3 regions of the Paludibacterium paludis genome follow, and region 2 is predicted to be linked to each of the others. Evidence: predicted binding sites of a transcription regulator. Region 2 holds the regulator's gene; each other region holds the start of a gene.
What was found. Region 2 encodes FNR, which switches genes on or off when oxygen is low (the NO sensors DNR and NnrR bind a similar motif). Its sites were predicted from a motif close to TTGATNNNNATCAA; they were not measured.
Positions count from the first base shown of each region.

Region 1: a site for FNR is predicted at 5,130-5,143, ahead of JNO50_RS02660 (NAD(P)H-dependent flavin oxidoreductase). Genes of this name have one in related genera too.
Region 3: a site for FNR is predicted at 5,295-5,308, ahead of JNO50_RS08060 (cytochrome-c peroxidase). Genes of this name have one in related genera too.

Region 1 is NZ_CP069161.1:566,682-574,507, forward strand. Features, by position in the region: gene JNO50_RS02640 (FAD-binding oxidoreductase) at 1-711, opposite strand, end outside; gene JNO50_RS02645 (solute symporter family protein) at 708-2,195, opposite strand; gene JNO50_RS02650 (DUF485 domain-containing protein) at 2,192-2,407, opposite strand; gene JNO50_RS02655 (aldehyde dehydrogenase family protein) at 2,404-3,759, opposite strand; gene JNO50_RS02660 (NAD(P)H-dependent flavin oxidoreductase) at 3,898-5,073, opposite strand; gene JNO50_RS02665 (acyl-homoserine-lactone synthase) at 5,430-6,080, shown strand; gene JNO50_RS02670 (helix-turn-helix transcriptional regulator) at 6,001-6,798, opposite strand; gene JNO50_RS02675 (LysR family transcriptional regulator) at 7,690-7,826, shown strand, end outside.
Region 2 is NZ_CP069161.1:890,850-898,675, reverse strand. Features, by position in the region: gene JNO50_RS04005 (ABC transporter permease) at 1-155, opposite strand, end outside; gene JNO50_RS04000 (ABC transporter ATP-binding protein) at 152-859, opposite strand; gene JNO50_RS03995 (arylesterase) at 858-1,442, shown strand; gene JNO50_RS03990 (MFS transporter) at 1,513-2,736, shown strand; gene udk (uridine kinase) at 2,818-3,432, shown strand; gene JNO50_RS03980 (hypothetical protein) at 3,490-3,726, opposite strand; gene JNO50_RS03975 (hypothetical protein) at 3,751-4,011, opposite strand; gene JNO50_RS03970 (hypothetical protein) at 4,010-4,270, shown strand; gene JNO50_RS03965 (hypothetical protein) at 4,375-4,515, opposite strand; gene hemN (oxygen-independent coproporphyrinogen III oxidase) at 4,590-5,996, opposite strand; gene fnr (fumarate/nitrate reduction transcriptional regulator Fnr) at 6,106-6,852, shown strand; gene JNO50_RS03950 (DUF1853 family protein) at 6,856-7,788, opposite strand; gene JNO50_RS03945 (RNA methyltransferase) at 7,745-7,826, opposite strand, start outside.
Region 3 is NZ_CP069161.1:1,776,549-1,784,374, reverse strand. Features, by position in the region: gene JNO50_RS08105 (metal ABC transporter permease) at 1-563, opposite strand, end outside; gene JNO50_RS08100 (metal ABC transporter ATP-binding protein) at 566-1,309, opposite strand; gene JNO50_RS08095 (hypothetical protein) at 1,306-1,446, opposite strand; gene JNO50_RS08090 (CobW family GTP-binding protein) at 1,446-2,387, opposite strand; gene JNO50_RS08085 (transcriptional repressor) at 2,375-2,809, opposite strand; gene JNO50_RS08080 (c-type cytochrome) at 2,953-3,387, shown strand; gene JNO50_RS08075 (hypothetical protein) at 3,477-3,872, shown strand; gene JNO50_RS08070 (cytochrome b/b6 domain-containing protein) at 3,879-4,520, opposite strand; gene JNO50_RS08065 (Spy/CpxP family protein refolding chaperone) at 4,589-5,032, opposite strand; gene JNO50_RS08060 (cytochrome-c peroxidase) at 5,411-6,499, shown strand; gene JNO50_RS08055 (rubredoxin) at 6,589-6,768, opposite strand; gene JNO50_RS08050 (cytochrome b/b6 domain-containing protein) at 6,752-7,483, opposite strand; gene JNO50_RS08045 (diheme cytochrome c) at 7,486-7,826, opposite strand, start outside.

The DNA.
Region 1 (7,826 bases), 320 kb from region 2:
GTCGATCGCCGCCTGGCTGGAGGGCAGGCCGACCAGCGCCGTGGCATGGGCGGTGGGCAGCGCGAACAGCTTGAGCGTGGCGGCCGTGATCAGTCCCAGTTGTCCTTCCGCGCCGATGAACCAGTGTTTGAGGTCCAGACCGGTGGTGTTTTTGCGCAATCCTTCCAGCGCTGTCATCCGGCGGCCGTCCGGCAGAACGACCTCAAGACCCAGGGTCAGCTCGCGCATCGTGCCATAGCGCAGAACCGCGAGTCCGCCGGCATTGGTCGACAGGTTGCCGCCGATCTGGCAGCTTCCTTCGCTGGCCAGCGACAGGGGAAACAGCCGGCGCTGTTGCCGCGCGATCTCCTGAGCCTGGGCGAGCGTCATGCCCGCTTCCAGCGTCATGGTGTTGTTGGCGGTATCGACTCCGATGACCCGGTCAAGGCGCTTGAGTCCCACCACGAGCTGCCGGCCGCTGACATCCGGCGTGGCCGCGCCGCACGTCGAGGTATTGCCGCCTTGCGGCACGATCGGCACCCGGTGTCTGGCGCAAAGCGTCACCAGTTCCGCGGTCTCGTCCCGGGTGCCCGGGTAGGCGACCGCCATCGGAACCCCCTGGTAACGTCCACGCCAATCGAGGCACAAGGGACGCACGTCGCGCTCTTCGGTCAAGAGGTGGGACGGGCCGATCAGCCGGGAGACGGCGGCAAGGAATGAGCTGTCGATCATGGGGCGGTTCCGGGATGGTGCGACTGCCGCTCCAGCCGGGAGGCCAGAAGGCCGGCGGCCAGCGCCAGGGACAGGGAAAACAGAGTGGGGTTGGCCAGTGGAAAGTGCCAGCTTCGTCCGCCTCCGGCGAACGCCGGACCGCTGAAGACGGCGAAGGCCGAGGCGGCCATGCCCGTCCATCCTGTCCATAGCGCGCCTCGGCGGGTGAAGCCCGGCCAGTAAAGCGTCAGGATCAGAACGGGAGCCTGGGCGCTGGCCGATACCGCAAACGCGAGCCCCATCAGAAACGCGATGTTCTGCTGTTCGCACGCAAGGGCCAGCAGAGCGGCGCCAACCACCAGCCCGACCGATGCGAGGCGCGCCGCCGCGAGCTCTTCGTTGTCGGCGATCCGGCCGCGGATCAGTCGGGCATAAATGTCGTGGCCGATCGTCGCGCTGCCCGCGAGGGTCAGCCCGGCGACGACGGCGAGAAGCGTCGCGAAAGCGACCGCGGAGACCACCGCCCTGAACAGCTCTCCGCCGAGGTAGTCGGCAAGATGCAGCACGACCATATTGCCGCCGCCGGTCAGGTGTCCCTGGGCGTCATGGAATGCGGGGTTGGCGTTGACGTAGACGATGGCTCCGGCGCCGATGAGGGCATTGAGCGTGAACATCAGAGCGATGAGTCCGGTTGCCCAGGCCACCGAGCGGCGGGCCGTGGCCGCATCCGGCACCGTGAAAAAACGCATCAGCACATGTGGCAGGCCGAGTAATCCGAAGACGAGTCCGATACCCAGCGACAACACCTCCCAGGGCGAACTCATGGCGGGGCTGGGCTGCAGTATCCCCGCGCCGGCCGGGTGGCGGGCGATGACATCCGCGATCAGCCCGCCAAGACCTCCGTCATGGCGCAGCCAGACACCCGCGGCGAGCGCGGACGCGGTGGCAAGGAGCAGGGCGGCTTTGGCCATTTGGGCCCAGGTGGTGGCGCGCATGCCGCCTGCCGTGGCGTAGAGCAGGATCAGCGCCGAGAGCCCGGCGAGCGCGGCGGGATACGGGATGCCGAACAGCAGCGCCATCAGTTTGCCGCCCGCCACCATCTGGACAGTCAGGTAGAAACCGGTAATCAGCAATGACGCGGCCGACGACATCAGGCGCACCGGACGGCCGGGAAACCTGTGCTCCAGGACATCGGCCACCGTATAGCGGCCCAGTTCGCGCAAGCGGTCGGCAAGAAGAATCATCAACAGCGGCCAGCCGGCCAGTGTGCCAACGGCATAGATCAGCGAGTCGTAGCCCTGGCCGACCCACATGCCCGCCGCTCCCAAAAACGCGGCGGCCGACAGATAGTCTCCGGACAGGGCCAGACCGTTCTGCCAGGCACGCAGGCGCGATCCGCCCGTGTACAGCTCGTCGGCTCCGGCAATGCGCCGGCGGGCGGCGACGCCGACGATGGCCAGGCTGCCGACGGTCAGCAAAATGAAGCACAGTTGGGCGATATTCATGGCGAGCGGGCGATCCATACGGTCAGCAGAAAGCCTGTCCAGATCAGCGCGAGCGCCAGCACGATGGAGACCGGTACGGCCGACCCCGGCCGGACGGGCAAGGCCAGCAGTCCGGGAAAAAAGGCGACGATCAGGTAATAGCCGCCGAACAGCAGGGTGAGCAGGGCGAGCTGCTTGCGGCGAACCCGCCCGGATGCGGTGTTGGTGGTCACTTTTGCCAGTAGGTCTTGACGTTGACGAATTCGTACAGGCCGAACTCGGACAACTCGCGACCATAGCCCGATGCCTTCACGCCGCCGAAAGGCAGGCGAAGGTCGGAACTGGTGTGGCGATTGACAAAGACGCTCCCGGCTTCGATTTGCCGGGCGAGGTGCCAGCCGTGTTCGGTATCCGCAGTATACAACGAGGCGCCAAGACCGAATGGAGTATCGTTGGCGATGCGGATCGCGTCTTCTTCATCGCGGGCGCGGATCAGACTGGCGACCGGTCCGAAGACTTCTTCGTGGTAGACACGGCAGGCGGCATTGACGTTGTCCAGCACGGTGGCCGGATAAAAGAAGCCCGGTCCGGCAGGCAACGTCCCGCCAAGCAACAGCGATGCTCCGTTATGCAGGGCATCGGTCACCTGGTGGTGCAGGTGGGCGCGCAAGTCGGCCCGCGTCATCGGGGCGAGCGTGGTCGATTCCTGGGTCGGATCGCCCGGGCTCAACCGCGAGGCTTCTTCGACGAAGCAGCGGATGAAGTCCTCGGCGATCTGCGGAACCAGAATCATGCGTTTGGCCGCGTTGCAGGACTGACCCGCATCGCGAAAGCGCGAATGGACGGCTTCGCGAGCGGCGGCCTCCACGTCGGCATCGGCCAGGACGATGAACGGATTGCTGCCGCCCAGTTCGAGCACGGTTTTTTTCAGGTGCCGGCCCGCCAGGCTGGCGATGATCCGGCCGGTCGAAGTGGAGCCGGTGAAGGCCACGGCATCGGAGGCGCGTACGGCCGTTTCCACGTGCTCGTGCATGATCCAGGCCACATCCAGAACATCCAGCCCGGCTTCTCGCACGCAGTCGAGCAGTTTCGCCGTGCTTTGCGGCACGACCGGGGCCGGCTTGACCAGACAGGTATTGCCGGCCATCAGGGCGGGAACGGCAAAGCGCAGCACCTGCCACACCGGATAGTTCCAGGGCATGATGGCCAGAACCTGCCCCAAGGGTTCGAACGCAACCCCGCTTTTGCTGGCATGGGTCTGGATGGGGATCGCTTCGAGCAGTTTGGGGGCGAGCTCCGCGTAATAGCGGATCAGTTGCACGGATTTGTCGATTTCAGCGAGGCATTCGACAGTGCGCTTGCCGACTTCAAGAGTGATCAGCTGTGCCAGTTCGAGACGCACCCGTGTGAGTTCGTCGGCAAGACCGAGCAATTTTTGCGCGCGTTGTCCGACGCTGAGCCTTGACCAGGGGTGGCGGGCGCCGGCGAGTCGTTGCAAGGCGCCGTCCAGCTGTTCCGCCGTCCAGGCCTGGCGAGTGAAAACAAGCTCTCCGGTAGCCGGATTGCAGGAGGTGAAATCAGTCATGACACAGCTCGGTGGGATGGAATTGCCAGTGAAGCAATGTAACAAAATAGCAGCAGAAATGGCAGAGCGGTATGCTCAAGGTTTGATCTGGATCCAGCGAAAAGGCGGAGAGAAGCGTGTCTCTCCGCCATTGGCGGTTTAACCCGGGATCCGCAGGTCGGACGGTGTTTCACCCGTCATGAAATAATGGATGGTTTCGCGCACGCTGCGAATGGAGTCGCCGAAAGGCAACGGCTCGGCTCCCCGGAAAAACAGTCCCTTGGTCACTTCCCCGCGGAAGGCGGCGGAGAGTTTCAGATCGATGCAGAACTGGCCGATTTTGCCGAGTCCGTCACGCAGTCCGCACACGCTCAGGCAATTGAGGCCCTGGGTGCACCGGCGCGGGTCGGCCTTGGCGTTGGCCTGCAGCTTGTCTTCGCGCTTCAGGTAGGACTTGAGCCATGGCGTCATGACTCCGCGCGCGGGCAGGCCGGCCACGCTCATGAACTCCACGATGTCTTCAGGACGGGCGCCGGCCAGGGTGCGCTTGAAATTGTCGTGGGCGTCGCCTTCGCGAGTCACGGCGAAGGCCGTGCCGATCTGCACCGCCGAGGCGCCGAATTCCTGCAGGCAGGTGCGGACTTTCTGGAAAGTATTGATGCCGCCGGCAACGACCAGCGGAATACGCTCGCTTTCCAGGCCCAATTGCTTGAATACCTCGAAGGTTTCGTTCAGTACCCGGCGGAAATTGAAGCGCTCGTCCCCGATCTCGCCGATGCTCGCCGCGCCCAGATGGCCGCCGGCATGTCGCGGGTGTTCGATCACGATCGCATCGGGCAGACGCTGTTTTTTCATCCAGCGTTTCAAAACGATGTGGATACCGCGCGACTCGGACAGGATCGGAATGAGCGCCACCTCAGGAAAATCTCTGGCCATTTCCGGCAGATCCAGGGGCAGTCCCGCTCCCATCACGATTCCCTGCGCGCCCGATTCGCAGGCTTGGCGTACCAGCGCCGGGTGCGCATCCACGGCTTTCATTACATTCACGGCGACCATGCCACGGCCCTGCGCATTGCGCAAAGCGCCCTTGATTTCGCGATCCAGCGCGATGAGGTTGAGCCGGTCCAGATCTTCCTGTCCGCCGGCTTTCGCCGATTCGGCGACCAGATCCTCGTGCAGATGCCGCAGGTCGACGCTGGCGATCGTACCGACCCCTCCTTCGAGAGCCACGCTGCCGGCCAGACTCTTGGCCGAAATGCCGACGCCCATGCCGCCCTGGACGATGGGCAGGAGTTCATGACCCTTGATAACCAGCGGGTTGAAGTGGTGAAGCATGGCGTGATCCGGTCGAGTAAAAACACTAACTATGCGCGCTTGACAGCGGCTGGCATTTGATCTGGATCAAACGGCCGGGCGAAATGCCGGCAAGATACCGGTCTGAAATGGCGCGGGAATAGGGGTGACCTGTATGTAATTACAGTTGTTTTACAAATATTGCCGTGACATTATGAAATCATCGGGTTTTTATAAGTATTTTTTATATGTAATAGATATACATTTCTACATATTAGAGTATTGACCAGCGTTTTATTCCCCGCAGAGGGAACTTACTGTCAGAAAGGTCAGATTCGGGTTAGCCAATGAACCCATAGAGTATCGGGTGTTGATCAACTAACCGATAGGGGCATGGTATGGCTTTTCTGTCCTTGAGCAGTCAGGAAGGATTGCGTCTGGAGACCATCAGGGGAGGGCGGCGTCAAACCGAGTTACTGCGCTTTCGCCACGAAATTTTCCGGGAAAAACTCAAATGGGTTGAGCTGTCCGCCGACGGTCTCGACAAGGACGAGTACGATGCGTTTTCGCATAATCTGGCGGTCATCGATGGCAATGAGGTGGTGGGTTCTGTCAGATATACGGAAGGCCATTATCCGTTCATGATCGAAAAGGAATTCGCACGGCTGCTACCGGGTGGGTTCGCCTTGCGCAAGGGCCGGCATGCCGGCGAGGTGACGCGCTTCGCCGTGGCGAGCCGATGTCTGAACGGGGGTATGGGGAGCGCTAGCCGCCTGCTCTACCTGTCGCTCTACGAATGGTCGAGACTTCATGATGTGAAGTGGCTGTATTTCGTCGTCGAGCCCCCGTTCTTCCGACATTTGACCCGGCTCGGTTTTCCGACGGTGGCGATCGGCGAAGCAAAGAAACTGGATGGCGGCGTGCTCTCCCAGGCGGGGTACATGGACTGGCCGTCGGCCAGTCCGGATTTCATTCATTGGCTGCGAGAGGCGGCTGTATTCCCAGCTGCAACCCAAGAACGATCGCGTGCGTACGATTATTCGCATTGAGCTTGCGAATAATGTTGGCTACATGAAATTTCACTGTCCTTTCGCTGATGTCTAGGATGGTGGCAATTTCCCAGTTGGTTTTTCCGTGGCTCATCCAGTGGAAGATATCGTGTTCGCGGTGCGACAGCACGATGCCCGGCTGGTTGACCGTGGCGGGAATGGTGGTACGAATCACCGCCTGGTGGAGATGGGGGACGAGCGTGTTGACCATCTCCACCAATTGCCGGTCCATGCTCACGTCCTTGCCGGCGAGAGAAATCAGGCAGGCAAGATTGTGCTTCTGGGAAAAGGCGCTGCAGGTGATGCCATCTCCCAGACCGACCGAAGTGGCTTCGGCAATAAACCGTTTTTCCTGATTGGTATTTACCTGGGAAAAACGCTCCTGCCACAACAGCGGATTCGGGCTTAATGGCGTTAGCAGAACCGGATCGCAGCTAGCGTAATTTTCGTGGATATAATGCTCTATCCAATTATGTGGATAAGTAATCTCCACGACTTTATCCAGTCTTTGCATCATCCTTTGTTGATTGATACGTCCGACAACCAGACACATATGCTCGACCGGGATTTGCTGCTGCAGGTAATCCAGGTAGTGCTTGAGCGTCTTTTCGCATTCGACTTGCCCCACTCGGTGGACCCATTCGAGCAGGGTGTAAAGCCGTTCTGGCGCCAGTCCTTTTGGCATTTGCCGGTTCATGATGGCTTTCTCTGTTGGCATGGTCGTTCCCTTGTTATTGTTGTGTTCCGAAAATGATAGCAGACACTATCCCGATTCAGCCCCACTTTTTACTGTAATAAAGGTCAGCCTATTTTATACAAGAGAATTAATGCATTATTTTCCGTGTGTACGATATTATATTTGTAAATTATATTGCATTGTTATTATTTTGACTGGTTTTGAAGCGATCCGATTATTCAGTGCCGGCGTTAAGGCCGACATTCTGTTTGCGCGGTGTGGCGGAAGTGTATTTTTCTGATGGTGATGCCCACTGCCGTCGAACAGGCCGTATCGACGACTCGACCGGATCGACTGTGATCGGCCGACGAGGGGATTCCGGGTTGGCCGGTAGGGCGGTTTGCCCGGCATGGTCCCATCGACGTGCGCAGCGCAGACAGTTCCGGTGGTATCTGTATAGCCTGTTACTGTGAAGATTGCATGTCTTTTCAGCCAGTTAAGGAAATTCCCCCTCCAACATGTCGCATATTCCCGTCAGCGCGCGTCCGGATTTATCCGCCGCCGGGGGAGGCACCTCCGGTGGCGGGATGGCATTTAAATGACATGTTGTATAAATGATGCTGCGAAGAGGGTTGTTGATCAATTCATGTGGCATTTTAAATAACAATGACGCATACTATTCAGTGATTGCTAACAAGAGATGGTTGAAGTTGTTGGCAATAGCGCGAGGAGAGCTGCAGGCCTGTTGCCGGGTCCGGGTCGTGTCGCGTCGGCAGATGATGGAAAAGACAGAAAAGGTTGACAGAAAATCTTCAAAATTCGCGAGATATGGTGTAACCTTTTTTAACAATATCTTTAATAAATGCCATCGGTTGCGTTCGGCTGGCTGCCTTGCGAACCGTACCCGGACGGCAGATTAGGAATTTCACTGCGATGGATACCCTGAAAGCGCTCATGGTCTTTATGACCACTGCAGAAAATGGAAGCTTCTCCGATGCGGCTCGCAAGCTGGGTGTGTCGCCAGCGGCCATCAGCCAGAGCATCGCGCGTCTGGAGCAGGAACTGGAGGT
Region 2 (7,826 bases):
TTCAGCCCGGCCCGCACGCGATCGGAAAAGAACGCCACGCTGCAGATCGCCGTGGCGGCCATGACCAGCGCCAGCGCCAGCAATGTCAGCTCGCCCAGGCGCAGTTCGCGGCGCATCAGGCGCGCCGCCAGCCGCAGATTGACTCCGCGCGTCATCGCCCCGCTCCGTTCAGTTGTCCGTCGACGAGACGGCAAATCGCGTCGCAGCGGCCGGCAAGCTCCGTGTCGTGGGTCACCAGCACCAGCGACGTGCCCTCTTCGGCATTGAGACGAAACAGAAGATCGATGATCTGCCGGCCGCTGCCCAGATCGAGATTGCCGGTCGGCTCATCGGCGAACAGGACGCGCGGCTCGATCACGAAGGCCCGCGCCAGAGCCACCCGTTGCTGCTCCCCGCCGGAGAGGTGGCGCGGAAAATGCCGCAGCCGGTGGGACAGCCCCACGCGCTCCATCATCGCGAGCGCGCTCTGGCGCGCGTCTTTCCGGCCCGCGAGCTCGAGAGGGAGCATGACGTTTTCCAGGGCGGACAACTGGGGAAGCAACTGAAAGTTCTGAAAAACGAAACCGACCCTGTCGCGCCGCAGTCTGGCGCGCTGATCCTCGGAAAGCTCGAAAAGCGGCTGGCCCAGCAGCATCACCTCGCCGTTCGAGGGATAATCCAGTCCCGCGAGCAAGGACAAAAGAGTAGACTTTCCCGATCCGGAAGCGCCGACGATCGCCAGGCTTTCACCGCGGGCAAGGGTCAGATCCGCTGAGCGCAGGATGGTCAGGTGCTCGCCGTGAAAATCGATGCTCTTGGCCAGGCCGCGCGCGGCCAACACGATCGTCTTGTCCGGTTCGCTCACCGAGGATGCCGTCATGAAGAAACTCGCTTTCCTTTTGCTGTCCCTGATCGGCCTTGCCGCGCACGGCTCGACCGTACTGGTGTTCGGCGACAGCCTGTCCGCCGGGTACGGGCTGCGTCCGGCGGAAGGCTGGGTCGCGCTGCTGCAGAAAGAACTGGGGCCCGCGCACCGGGTGATCAACGCCAGCCTGTCCGGCGAAACCACGGCGGGCGGTCTTGCCCGGCTGCCCGAAGCGCTGTCGGCCCACCGCCCCGATATCGTGGTGCTCGAACTGGGCGGCAACGACGGGCTGCGTGGCCTGCCGCTTACCGACATGAAAACCAATCTGGCCGCGATGATCCGGGCCAGCCGGGCATCGGGCGCGAAAGTCGTGCTGGTGGGCATGGCCCTGCCGCCCAATTACGGCCCAGACTATACCCGCCGTTTCACCGATGTCTATCGCCAACTGGCCAGACAGTACTCTACCGCCTGGGTTCCCCTGCTCGTGGAAGGCTTCGCGGCCGACCTGTCCCAGTTCCAGTCCGACGGAATCCACCCAACCGCCGCCGCCCAGCCGCGCATGATGCGCAACGTCCGGGCGCGGCTTCCGCTGCGGTAATACCGGGAGATGACAACAACGTTCATGTTATCGTGACATATATTACAATTATCAGACCGCGAAAGTCCTTGTGAAACCTGCCACCGCCCGGCTTCTGGCTCCCTACCGTTCGTTGCCGCGCACTGTTTACATCCAGTTGGTCGCCTGCCTGCTCAACAATGCCGGAGGCATGGCCAAACTGTTTCTTCCGCTCTATCTGCACGAACGCTACGGTATCGACTACCGCTGGATCGGTTTTCTGGTCTCGGCCTACGGCGTCGGCGCATTGAGCGGCGCCTACCTGGGGGGCGCGCTGTCCGACCGCGTTTCCGCCACGGCGCTGGCCAAGGCCTTCATGGCCGTCTCGGCGCTGTCCATGCTGGCGATGTTCCTGCCTTTGCCCTTGTGGCTGTTTCTTCCCTTGTTGGTCATCTCGGGCTTCAGCGACGGCGCGTTCCGGCCGGTCAACCAGCGGCTCGCCCTGGAGCCCTGTCCCGATGCCCGCCGGCCTGTCGCTCAGGGCATGCTGCGCATCGCCACCAACCTGGGGGTCGCGCTCAGCGGCGTCACCGGTGGCCTGATCGCCGCGCACGGCTACCAGTGGGTGTATGCCAGCAACGGCGCGGCAAGCCTGCTTGGCGCACTGTGGCTGGCACTGGCCTACCGGGGAAACTCGGCCCTGCCCGAACCGCGCCGCCGGCAGGATAGTCCGGCACACGGCACCGGCAGTCCTTGGCGCGACCCGGCTTTTCTGTGGCTGATGGCAAGCCTGATGATCACCATCGCCATTTTCGACCAGATGTATTCCAGCGTGGGGCTGTTCCTCAAGGACCGCTACCACTTGCCGCCCCAATGGCTGGGGTATCTTTTCACGATCAATGGCGCGATGGTGGTGCTGTTCCAGCTTCCCGTCGCGCGGCGGGTGATGCGCTGGGGGCTTGGCGCCGGCGCCGCGGCCGGCGTGCTCTTCAACGGTCTGGGCTATCTGTGGCTGCTGGCGGGCCAGGGGCCGCTGTTCGCGGTGTTGATGGCGATCACCGTGACGGTCGGGGAGCTGCTGATCTCGCCGGTGTTTTCGCAACTGGTGATGATGCGTTCGGAAAACCGGCTGCGCGGACGCTATCTGGGTCTGTACACCGCGGTCTGGTCGGGTCGCACCATCTATGCCCCGGCCCTGGGAACGTTCATTTACGGCAGCTGGGGCGGCTCGGTGCTGTGGAGCGCCTGCGCCATCGCCACGTTGACCGCCGTCGCCCTGCAGACCCGGCCGGTGCGCGCCATCCTCGCCGGGCATTCCGGCACGGTGCAAACCTGAACGAGCATGCCGCTTTACAGATGGCACCGATCACTACAAGTCATTAAAATGTCGCGTTTTTTGCAAAATCCGAGATCCTCTATGACAACTCCCTTCATCATCGGTATCGCCGGTGGCAGCGGCAGCGGCAAAACGACCGTGACCCGCAAACTGGTCGAGACCATCGGCGCCGACAAGGCCGCCGTCGTCATTCAGGACTTCTACTACCGCGACCAGAGCAATCTGACCTTCGAACAGCGGCTCTTGACCAATTACGACCACCCGCACGCCTTCGACTGGCCGCTCCTGATGCAGCATATCGATGATCTGAGGAACGGGGTGCCCGTCGACATGCCGATCTACGATTTCGCCCGCCACACACGGTCGGACGCCACCCAGACCGTCGTGCCGGCGCCCGTCATCCTGATCGAGGGCTTCTATTCTCTGTACGACGCGGCGCTTCGCGACATGATGTCGCTGAAGATTTTCGTGGACACCGATTCGGATGTCCGCTTCATCCGCCGCCTGCAACGCGACATCGCCGAGCGCGGCCGCTCGATGCAGAACGTCATCGACCAGTACATGGCCACGGTGCGACCGATGCACAACCAGTTCATCGAGCCGACCAAGCGCTTTGCCGACGTGATTCTGCCCCACGGCTGCAACGACCCGGCGGTGGACATGATCACCGCCCGCATCGAAAGCCTGATCGTCTGATTCGTGGCAAAACGCCGGCGCCATCCCGGGGCCGGCGTTTTGCTTCCCACCCCGCCCTCAGCGGCGGAACAGCACTCTCTCCGCCCGGCACAGGCGCACGCACACCTGGATCAGCATGCCTGCGGCCAGCAAAGTGGAGAGCATCACGACCGCCAAGGAGCCGGCACCCAGGGTGCCCTTCAGTACTTCGCGTATCGCCAGGGACACATTGGTGATCGGCATCCAGGCCCAGAATGATTCCAGCTTCATCCCCGGCAGCATCGACATCGCGACGGAAACAACAGGCAGGCACATCACCTGCCCGCAATAACTGCTGGCCTACTTGTACGTCCTGGCGAACAGCGACAGGGTCAACCGCACCGCCGCGACAATGGCGTTGGACGGCAGCACCAGCGCGCCGATCAGCCGACACTCCCGCCCCCGATTCGCGACAGGACGGCCAGGCCGGCGATGTGCCCGGCCAACGCCATGCGCCTCGCCGAAGAAACGGATGGTTTCTCGCACCGTCAGCCGGCCGTAGAGCGCCGTGGCGCCGGACAGAAAACCCAGCAGGGAGCGCCCCTCGAGGATCTCGATCATGCCGCCGGTTGGCGCCAGCGCGGTCGGCAACATGCGCAACGTGGTGGTTTTACCCGCGCCCGTTGGGATCGAGCAGGCCCAGCACTTCACCCGCCCCGCAGGCAAAGAAGACATCGCGAACCGCCTCGAACATCCTCCCCTGTCCACGGGGATCGGCGACGTGCTCACGGCTCTTTTTCGTTACCGCGAAGCACTTCTTCACATGGCCGATGTGCATCATGCTTTTTGCATAAAAAGGAAAGCGCCACATTACTTCTAAGGAGCATCGGGATGGCAATACGCCGCAAGCCGATCGATCATCCCGCCGCGACCGGCAAACGAGGAGAGAGGAACGCGGGGAGGAACCGGGGGAATGATCCGGTATCAGGCACGCCCCAGCCGTCGGCGAAGCAGGCTGAACGGGTACGCGGCCACGCGGACGCCGAACCACAGGCCGTAGGCGGCGGCCACCAGCGCCAGCAGGATGCCGTTGAGCAGGGACTTCATCATGGAGCGGAACGACACTCTGGAGAAAAACAGGACGGAAAGCGTAGCACGGAATAAGGGGACGGGGGAGGTTCCCCTCCCCCCTTTTCGCGTCAGATCACTTTCGAATAGCGGGCGCCGCTTTGGCGGTCGCGCAGGTGCTTGTCGAAAATCATCGCAATATTGCGGATCAGGAAACGGCCCTTGGGCTCGACCATCAGGAAATCGCCATCGAAGCTCAGCAGCCCCATGGCCTGCAGTTCGCGGATCTTCGGCAACTCCTCGGCAAAGTAGTGCGCGAAATTGATGCCGAACACATCTTCGGTGGCTTCGACGGACAAGGCAAAACGGCACATCAGCGACTGGATGATGGAGCGCCGCAGAATATCGTCGCCATCGAGCACCATTCCCCGCATGACGGGAAGGCGGCCTTCATCCAGCGCCGCGTAATAGGCATCGATGTCCTTGTGGTTTTGCGTGTAACAGGGTCCGATCTTGCCGATCGACGACACCCCGAGTCCGATCATGTCGCAATCGGCATGCGTCGAATAACCCTGGAAATTCCGCTGCAGCCGTCCCTGGCGCAGCGCGACCGCGAGATCGTCGTCGGGCTTGGCGAAGTGGTCCATGCCGATGAAGACATATCCGGCATCCGTCAATCTCTTCACCGACTCCTGCAGAATGTCCAGCTTGGTTTCGGCGCTGGGCAGATCCGCTTCGTTGATGCGGCGCTGCGGCATGAACACGGTCGGCAAGTGCGCGTAGTTGTACAGGGCGATGCGGTCCGGCGCGATGCGGATCACCTTGTCCAGCGTGGCCATCACGGAATCGAGCGTCTGCAGCGGCAGGCCATAGATCAGATCGACGCTCACCGAGCGGAATCCTGCTTCGCGCGCGGCCTCGATCACTTCCAGCGTTTCGGCTTCGCTCTGTACCCGGTTCACCGCCTGCTGCACGGCCGGATCGAAGTCCTGGATACCGACACTCATGCGGTTAAAGCCCAGACGCGCCAGCTCGAACACGGTATCGCGGCCGACCTTGCGCGGATCGATTTCGATCGAATACTCGCCTTCGGGCAGGAATTCGAAACGTGTCTTGAGCAAGGTCATCAACCGTTCCAGTTGTGCATCCGACAGGAACGTCGGCGTTCCACCACCGAAATGCAACTGAATGACTTTCTCCCGTTTGCCCAGCGCGGCGACAACCGCATCCACCTCTTTTTCCAGATAATCGAGGTAGGTATCCGCCTTTGACTTGTCTTTGGTGATGATCTTGTTGCAACCGCAGTAGTAGCAGACAGTGTTGCAAAAAGGTAAATGAGCATATAATGATATTGCCCGATTGCTTTGACCCAGTTGATGCTGGCCCAACCAGCGCAGATAATCGTCGGGGCCAAACGCGGCGGTGAAGCGGTCAGCCGTGGGATACGAGGTGTAGCGCGGTCCGGAGCAATCCAGACGCTCAATAAGCTCGCGATCGAATTCGCAGCTGTCCGGAAAAAACGGGTGGGTGGGTGTCATGGCGGTCCTGAACTGGAAAAACCTGTGGTGGACTGGTAAATTTGTAGAAAACGGATAAAATCCGCTTTGACAAGCGTCAAGCTTATTTACAAGGTTGCTGAAATACAGCATGAACGACCAAACGTTGATCCCGCTCCATACTCTCAAGGTAAGCTGCTCCAACTGCAGTCTGCGAGAATTGTGTCTGCCCGTCGGACTTAACCGCGAAGAGCTCGCCCAGCTCGACGCCGTCATCCGCCAGAGTCGCCGCCTCAAGCGCGGGGAGTTCCTGTTCCGCAGCGGCGAGAACTTCAAGTCCCTGTACGCCATCCGCACCGGTTTCTTCAAGACCTGTGTATCGAGCCAGGATGGTCGCGAACAGGTGACCGGCTTCCTGATGTCCGGCGAACTGATGGGTCTTGACGGCATATCCTCCAGCGTTCACGGCTGCGACGCGATCGCCCTGGAGGACAGCGAAGTCTGCGAGCTGCCCTTCTCCCGCATGGAGAGTCTCGGCCGCGACATCCCCAGCCTGCAGCACCATTTCTTCCGGTTGATGAGCCGCGAGATCGTTCGCGACCAGAACGTCATGCTGCTTCTTGGCAACATGAAGGCGGAAGAACGGCTGGCCGCCTTCCTGCTCAACCTTTCCCAGCGCCTGTCCAGCCGCGGCTTCGCCGCCAACGACTTCGTGCTGCGCATGAGCCGCGAGGAAATCGGCAGCTTCCTTGGCCTCAAGCTCGAAACGGTCAGCCGCACCCTGTCGAAATTCCAGCAGCAAGGCTGGATCACCGTCGACCACAAGCACATCCAGCTGGTGCTGCCGGAGCAGCTCAAGGAGCTGATCTCGGGCTGCGTACACGCCAACGGTCAGTAAGCGTCACGGGCGGGGTCCGCTCCGCCCGTACAGCTCGGCCAGCCGTTTCGCATCCGGCCAGCCTTCCGGCACCACGAATCCCCTGGAGACCTCTCTCCACGTTCCATTGTCTTCCATGATTTCGGCGACCATCGCCACACGATCGGCCCCCTGCAGCCGCGCGGCCAGCTCTCCCGCATCAAGACTTGCGGCTTGCCCGCCCCGCCAGGGCGACAGCCAGCGGCTCCGGTCAAGAATCACCCAGCGCGCCGCGGCGCCCCGGCAAGGCAAGGACTCGGCGCCTTGCCGCCACCAGCCGCCCAGCGTTCCCTCAGGATCCCCACCGCCGGCCCCGGCGAACAGCCCCCCCACCAGGCGCGCCGCGCTGCGGCATCCGGCAAACCCGTCAGGCAAGGCGCGCGCGCCCTCCGGCAGAGTCGGCAACGCCAATTGACGCTTCATCGCCAGGGTCTTGAGCTGCATGCCATCGCCAAGACTCGCGCCGACGCATTCCAGTGGTGACTCACCAAGCTTCAGATAGAATTTGCAGGCAAGCTCCAGATGCCATGGCTCGCCATCGAGCCAGAGCAGAAAATCGAACTCGCCGATCGTCATTCCGTTACCGCGCCGCACCTGTACGTTGCGGGCGGCAAGACGGGAATGCGACGAGGTATCGAACCAGAACGCCAGAAGATGCTCGGCATAACGACCAAGCCGGTTGGAAGGCGAGGCCGACAACCAGCGCTCAAGACAGCCTGGAGCGCGGTCGAGGCTTCGTAGCCGGCTCACCGCGTCGGGCCCCTGCAAGCGGACGGGATCGATGGCGTCCGCCATATGCCACGGCGGCTCGGAGAACAGCAGACAGGCCAGGTCGCGCACGGCCGGATGCCTCAATCCGGCCAGCCACTCGGGTTCACTCGCCGCGATCGGTGTCGCGAAGCTGTCCGTCGTGGGCACGCTGCACCTGTTTGAGAAAACCGCGCAGGATGTCGATC
Region 3 (7,826 bases), 890 kb from region 2:
AGGAAAAGCGTGTGCCACAGACCGCCCCGCCCGCCGACCGCCTGCAGGAAAACCGGATCCAGGCTTTCCAGCAGCAACGGCCGGTAAATCAGCGCCAGTGTCAGCAGGGTCACGCTGCACACCCCGGCCACCAGCACCAATGCGGCGTTATCGACCGCCAGCACGGAGCCGAACAGCAGATGCATCAGGTCGACATTGCTGCCGCTCCTGGACACCATCAGCACCCCCAGCGCCAGCGACAGCAGGTAGAACGCCGCAAAGCTCGCATCTTCCTTCAGTCCCGTGTAGCGGGTCGCCAGCCCCGCCAGCACCGCGACGGTCACGCCGGCGGCGAACCCGCCAAGACTCATCGCCGGCAAGCTCAAGCCCGCCACCATGAACCCCGCCGCCGCGCCGGGCAGAACGGCATGACTCATGGCGTCCCCCATCAGGCTCATGCGGCGCATCACCAGAAACAGGCCGATCGGGCCGCTCGACAGGGCCAGCGCGAGGCACCCCACCAACGCCCGGCGCATGAAGCCGAATTCGACAAACGGCGCCACCGCCAACTCGTACACAGCCAAACTCATGCCGTTTCTCCGTTCACATGGCACACCGGAGCGCGATCCTGCCAGTGGGCCGCGGTATCCACGGCCCTGCGCATGTTGTCTTCGGTCAAAACGCGGTCCGTCTCTCCCCAGGCCACCACTTCGCGGGCCAGGAGCAACGTCCGGGGAAAATGCCGCCGCACCTGGGATTCGTCGTGCAGCACGGCGATCACCGTCCGCCCCTCGCCGCGCCAGCGCTGCAAGAGGTCGAACAAATCGTGCGTGGTGCGCGCATCCACCGCATTGAACGGCTCGTCCAGCAGGATCACGCGCGCATCCTGGGCCAGAATCCGCGCGAACAGCACGCGCTGGAATTGGCCGATCGACAGAGCCGACACCGGCCGATGGGCGAAATCGGCCAGCCCCACGGTCTCGAGGGCCTGCCAGGCCGCATCCCGCCCCTGACGGTCAACCCGCCGGAACCAGGAACTGCGGAACCATTGTCCGGTCGTCACAAGATCCAGCACCTCGACCGGCAGGCTGCGGTCGATTTCCGACTGCTGCGGCAAATACGCGATATCCCGGCGCGTCAGGCCATCCAGCACGACACGCCCGGCATCCGGTTGAATCAGGCCCATCATGGTTTTGAGAAGTGTGCTCTTGCCCGCGCCGTTGGGTCCGAAAATCGCCGTCGCTTCGCCCGCGGCGAACTCTCCTTGCACGTGGTGCACGGCCGGGTGGCGCTGATAGGAAACCGTCAGGTTTTCAAGGCGTAGACTCATGCTCCGCCCTCCAGCGCCCAGATCACGCACGACCAAAGCAGCGCCAGCACGGCCAGCACCCACAGCGCGCGCTGCGCCGCCGAAGCGGTCAGCAAAGTGAAGCGGTAGGTGCGCTTGTGATGCGGTTCATGCGCCATTACCGCGCCTCCTTGCCGGTCCGGCAGGCCGTGAGCGCCGTGGACACCGCGTCGGCATCGATCCGCGGAGCGATCAGCTCGAAACGGCTGTCGCGGCGCCAGGCGACCTGCGTTGCGCCCCATTGCCCTTCCGCCCAATTGAGCCAGACCCAGCTGTCAAGCACCCGGAACACCCCTTTGGCGCGCACCAGGCCCGGCACGCGGACGGGCAGCTCATCAAAAAAGGCCACCAGCCGTTCGCCATCGAATTCGGTCTCCGGTCCGAACAGCCAGCCTTCCGAACTCCAGGCGTCATGGGCTCCGTGCGCGACAGCGGGACGGTAGCGCGGCTGCGGACGGGCGGCGACGTCCAGCCAGGCGGGATCGAGTTGCCCCTGGCGCACTTCGGCCACCAGCGCCTTGGGCGGAAACATTTGCGCCGCCCGGGCCCGGAATGCTTCGAGCGTCGGCACATCGGCCGCGTCGGTCTTGTTGGCCACGAGCACATCGGCCAGCGCGATCTGGTCGCGGTACAGCGGCTGGCGCAGATAGTCCTGGCTGATGAACTGACGCGGATCGACAAGGGTCACCACCGCGCCGATGGCCAGGGCGTCCCCCAGCGGTTTTTCGCGCAACTCATCGATCACGCCGGCGGCGTGGGCCAGTCCGCTCGCCTCGATCAGCAGGCGGTCGGGGCGCTCGCGGCGCAAAAGGTTGGCGACGGTCGCCGTCAATTGCGGCCCGGCGACGCAACACAGGCAGCCGCCCGCGATTTCCGCGACCGGCATGTCGTCGCCGGACAGCGCCGCGCCGTCGATGCCCACCTCGCCGAATTCATTGACGATGATGGCCCATTTTTCATTCGTGGGGCGCTGGCTGATCAAATGGCGCAAGGCCGTGGTTTTGCCCACGCCCAGAAATCCCGTGAAGAGATTCACCGTGGTTGTATTCATGCTGGACAGACTTTGCATTTCCCGGTCAGGACCAGGTTTTGTGGATTGACGGCGAAGCCGCACGCCGCCGAGGCCGCGCGCAGGGCATCAAGACAGGCGGCGGCATCGATTTCCTCGACGCGTCCGCACGCTTCGCATACCAGGATCAGGCCGTCGTGCCGGCATTCGAAATGTCGACAGACGATGAAGCCGTTGAGCGCTTCCACGCGATGCAGGAGCCCCTGCTCGACCAGAAAATCCAGCGCGCGGTAGACGGTGGGCGGCGCGGCCATGGCGCGTGTTTTTTGCAGATCGGCCAGCAACTGGTAGGCTTTCACCACGCCTTCATAGCGCAGCACCAGCTCGAGCACTTGGCGTCGCACGGCGGTGAGTTTGCAGCCACGAGCCTGGCAATGCCTTTCGGCGGCGGCGAGATAGTGATCCGCGTTCATCGGCAGCTTTCCGGACAGAAAGCCAGAATGTTACTGTATAACATCACACAAGACAACCGGCCCGGGATTCGGCCTGAGCGTCAAAAGCAGGTACAATAGCTGGCAATGCAGACTTCCAACGTCGACAACGAAAGGAAAATCCGATGAAAAAAGTCATGCTTGCCGGTCTTATCGCCCTTACCGCCCTGCCGGCGCTCGCCGCCCCGGGCGGCGCCGAACGCCAGCAGTCGTTCAAGAAACTTCTGCGCAGCTTCGAGCCGATGGGATTGATGGTCCGCGAGCGCGAACCGTACAAGAAGGACGAGTTCATCAAGCACGCCGACGCGCTCAAGAAGATGGCGGCCGAACCGTTCACCCTGTTCGCGCCGAACAGCATCGACGCCAAGAGTCGTTCCAAGCCGGAAATCTGGACCCAACCGGCCAAGTTCGCCGCTGAGAAGGATAAATTCCTGAAGGCTGTCGACGAACTGGATGCCACGGCCAAAACCGGCGATCTTGCCCAGATCAAGAAAAGCTTCGGCGGCGTGGCGCAAACCTGCAAATCCTGTCACGATGCCTTCCGCGGTCCGGAACGCTGATTTCCGCGCGCAGCACGCGCAGTGAACCTGACAGCCTGGCTTCGGCCAGGCTGTATTGTTTGATGAGTGGCTTACCGGGAAGGACGACCATGGCCGCGAAAAAGAGCGCCCCGGCGGCGCGCAGCGCAAAAACCGAAGACCAGCGGCGTTTCCTGCGTGCCGAAGAAGGATGCCGCAGCACGCTCGACGAACTGCTGACCCTCGAGCGGGAAGGTGGACTATCGAGCCACGAGACGGCGGCCCAGTATGTGCGGATGGCGCTGATTTACTACAAGAGAATCCGTAACGGCAAGGTGATGGGGCCCGCCGATTTCAATCATGCGGTGGATGTCGCCACGGCGGCGAGGCGAGCCATGAGCGCGCTCGACCCCGCCCTGGAGTTCTGCGGCCACCCGCGGCAAGAACGACTTGCCGCGGCCCTGCGCCACGCGGACGGCATTCTGGCCGACTACCAGGCACTCAAGACGCCCATCCGCCGCGGTTAGAAAACATCAAGCAAAACGCAGGATGGCCGCAACCAGCCCCGCGGCGGCGGCAAGACACAAGGCCGCACGCCAGACCGGCGCGAAGAAGGGCGGCGTCACACCATACGGCAGCGCCTTGCGCCCCGTCACCATGGCAGGCACCAGCGCCTCTTTCTTCACCACCCGGTAGAACACGATGGCGGCGAGGTGCAACGCCACCAGCAGCAGCAGAATATTCACGCCAAGCTTGTGAACGGCCGTCATGGTTTCTGCCGCGCCACCGGCAAGATGGGCGAGCGGACCGTCATAGAGCATGGAATCGACATCACTGGCGAACAATCCGGTACCCACCTGCGTCAGCAGCACGGTCAACATCACCAGAACCATCCAGCCGCCCATCGGATTATGCCCGGCGTGCGACACATCGCCGGCCAGATAGCGGCGAATGGCGGCCGGACCTCGCAAAAAGTCCGAGAACCGCGCCGTCTGGCTGCCGACCACGCCCCATATCAGGCGGAACACCAGCAAGGCCAGCAGCAGCACTCCGCAGCGGATGTGAAGCTCCAGCACCCCTTGCTGACCGGTGTACCACATGGCGCCGACCAGCCCCACCAACAACCAGTGAAACAACCGGGTCGGGACATCCCATACCTTAACCGACCGACTCATCCAGCCCTCCTGTCGCATTGATAATGACACGGGGCCATTATACGCCGGACGAGCCCAGCCAGGGCCATTCAGGGGCGGGGAGCGGCGAACGCCTGCGGCGCCAGGGAGGACGCGAGCCAGGTATCCAGGGTTCTCTTCTGATCCGGTGTCAGAACCGCGTAGAACTCGCGCACCACGGCCAGCTCCCTGGCCGTCTGGACTTTCTGCCGCTCAAGCCATGCCAGACGCCGCTCCAGGCGCTGCGGAGCCGGCATGTTCAGCGCGCTTTCGCCAAGACATTCGCCGGCATGACCCGCCACCATCGCAAAGGCGAGCCACGCCTGTTCCTGCTCGGGCCGAACGCCGAGCCGGTCATGCAGCAGAGCCTGGGAATTCACCTGCAACGCCTGATCCAGCGCCGCATCCCGATGCCAGGCGGCTTTCGCGTCATCGGCCGCCTCGCTGGCCCGTGCCGACGTTGCGCAGGCCATCGCCGCGGCCAGCGCCAGTGCGCGGACAAGCATCCACTTCATCGTTTCCTCCTTTGACTCTTCCGAACCGCATCGCACGATTCAGTACACAACTGCATTATCCCGTGTTTGCTTAAGCATGTCTTATCAGACAGTAAAAGAAATGTTGCGAAATTTTAACTATTTATTACATTTTTTATTTAAAACATTATTTACGTAAAAATAAAACATAAAAAATTACATATGGCGCAAGCAAACTGTGTGAGACGGGCGCATGGCGATCCGCCGCTGACACCGGACGCGCCCGACAGCGAACACCGCTTCCTTGACCTCCATCAACCCCTACGTCATAAATACTGGGCATTCTAAATAACAATCGAAGGCGCGATGTAAATAGAAAAATGCAATAGTCAGAATTTATCAACCCGATAGGAACCGACTATGAAATCACGGTATATCGCAATGGTTGTTGGCGGCAGCGTCGCCATGTCCACCGGTCTCGCCGCCCTGGCGTCACAGGTGCCCGCGCTTAGCCAACAGGATCGGACATCGATCTGGAAGTCAGCCAAAGAGCTGTTCCGTCCATTGCCCAAAGCCGCGCCCAATCCGGCCAATCCGGCGAACCCGGCCAAGATCGAGTTGGGCAAGGCTCTTTATTTCGACACCCGGCTGTCCAAAGGCAACACGGTCAGCTGTAATTCCTGTCACAACATCGCCAGTTATGGCGTCGACAACCTGCCGACATCGCAGGGGCACAAGGGCGCATTCGGCGGACGCAATTCGCCGACGGTGATGAACGCGGGCCTTCTGGAGCCGCAGTTCTGGGATGGTCGCGCCAAAGACGTGGAAGCCCAGGCGCAAGGGCCGATCATGAACCCGGTTGAAATGGGCATGCCGCACAAGGATCTGGCCCTCGCCCGCATCGGCAGCATCGACGAATACCGGGCGCTGTTCCGTCAAGCCTTCCCCAAGGAGGCCAATCCCCTCACCTACGAGAACATCGCCAATGCCATCGGGGCGTTCGAGCGCACCCTCATCACGCCTTCGCGCTTCGACGCTTACCTGAAAGGCAATGTCAAGGCGCTGAACGATCAGGAAGCCCGCGGGTTGCGCACCTTTGTTTCGACCGGTTGCGTGACCTGTCATAGCGGCGCCACGCTGGGTGGAAACCAGTTCTTCAAGTTCGGCCTCGTCAACGGGCCTTACAGCAAATACACCGGCAAGCCCAACAGCGATGCCGGCCGTTATGACCTGACCAAGAAGGAGGAAGACCGCGACGTGTTCCGCACGCCGACCCTGAGAAACGTGGAACGCACCTATCCTTATTTCCATGATGGCAGCGTCACGGATCTGGGCGATGCTATCCGGATCATGGCAAAAACGCAGTTGGGTAAGGACCTGAACGGTCAGGACGTGGCTGATATTCGCGCCTTCTTGTCCACGCTGACCGGTCAGATACCCAAAGAGGCACTGGTTCTGCCGGTACTGCCCAAGTCGGGCAAGGCGACTCCGCTGCCCGATAACAGCTGATTGTCTCTAGCTGCGCTTTTCCATTCTTTGGGGGCCGTGCGCCCCCGTTTTTTTCTGATCGCGAACGTAGCGTGGCACGAGGGCGCTCATCACATCGTCATTGCGATGAAGTCCTTTTTGGCCACCCCGCATTCCGGACAAAGCCAGTCATCGGGAATAGCCGCCCAGGGCGTCCCCGGCGGGAACCCCTCTTCCGGCCAGCCGGCCGCCGGATCGTACACCACGCCGCAGGCCTGGCACAGATAAACCGTTTCAGTCGTGCTCGCCATCGCGCGCTCCTTCCACCGATACCATTTCACCACAGACTGCTTCACCGCATCCACGGCTCTGCAACCAGACATAACCGTTGTACCCCAGGACAACGAGCAGCAACACCAGCGCAAGCCAGGTCCGGTTCTTACGCACCAGATCGGGGCCGGAGCCAGGAACGCGGCCGGTCAGCATCGCGCCGCACCGGCCGCCCCCCTCGCCGAACACGCCCAGCGCCACCAGCACAACATGTCCCAGCACCATCGCCAGCATGATCTCGGCCAGCATGTCATGCCATTCGGCCACCCACTCCGGAGCGTCGTGAAAGGCCAGATAGCCGCTCAGACAGACCGGTACGGCGCCCAGCAACACCACCAAAATCAACCCGGACATCAGGCCATGCCATAGCGGTCGCCACACGGAGACGGGACGGGTCATGACGGCGCGCCGGTTCCGAATCAGCCCGGCAAGCGGCACGAGCCGCCCGACAAGCAAGCGCAAGCTCGCAGGACGGGGGCCGAAACAGCCGTAAACAAGGCGGAACCCCAACAATCCGGCCAGGGAGTACCCCAGCGATACATGCAAGGTTCGCCACAGCTCGCTTTCCGCGGTCAGCCATGCGCCGGCGAAACACACGGCAAACAGGCCGTGGAACATGCGCACCGGCGCATCCACCACGCGCCGGCGAGAAACGGCGGTCGGCCGGGTCACCCGCCCGGTTCGAATCGACTCCATGATCACTCCCCATCATGAAAAGCGCGTCGCTGCGCGGCGTTCAAACCGTCGGGAATTCGCAGTTCATCGTCGTCGAACCGGCCCTGCTGAGCGCCGGTGTGACACGCCTGACAATTGGCCGCGCTCTTCACACTGGGCATGCGCCAGACGGAATCCGGGATGCCCCGATGCTTTCGCATGAACCAACCTGTCCGGGTAATGCGGTTGTCCGCTGGCGGCGACAGGGCATATTTCCCCCGTCCCGCGTTGTCGCGCAGCCAGCCTGCGATCAGTTTGACGCTGGCCGGATCCAGCGAGGCGTCGGTGCCATAGTGCCGCCCCAGCCCATCCATCAGCCGCTGCC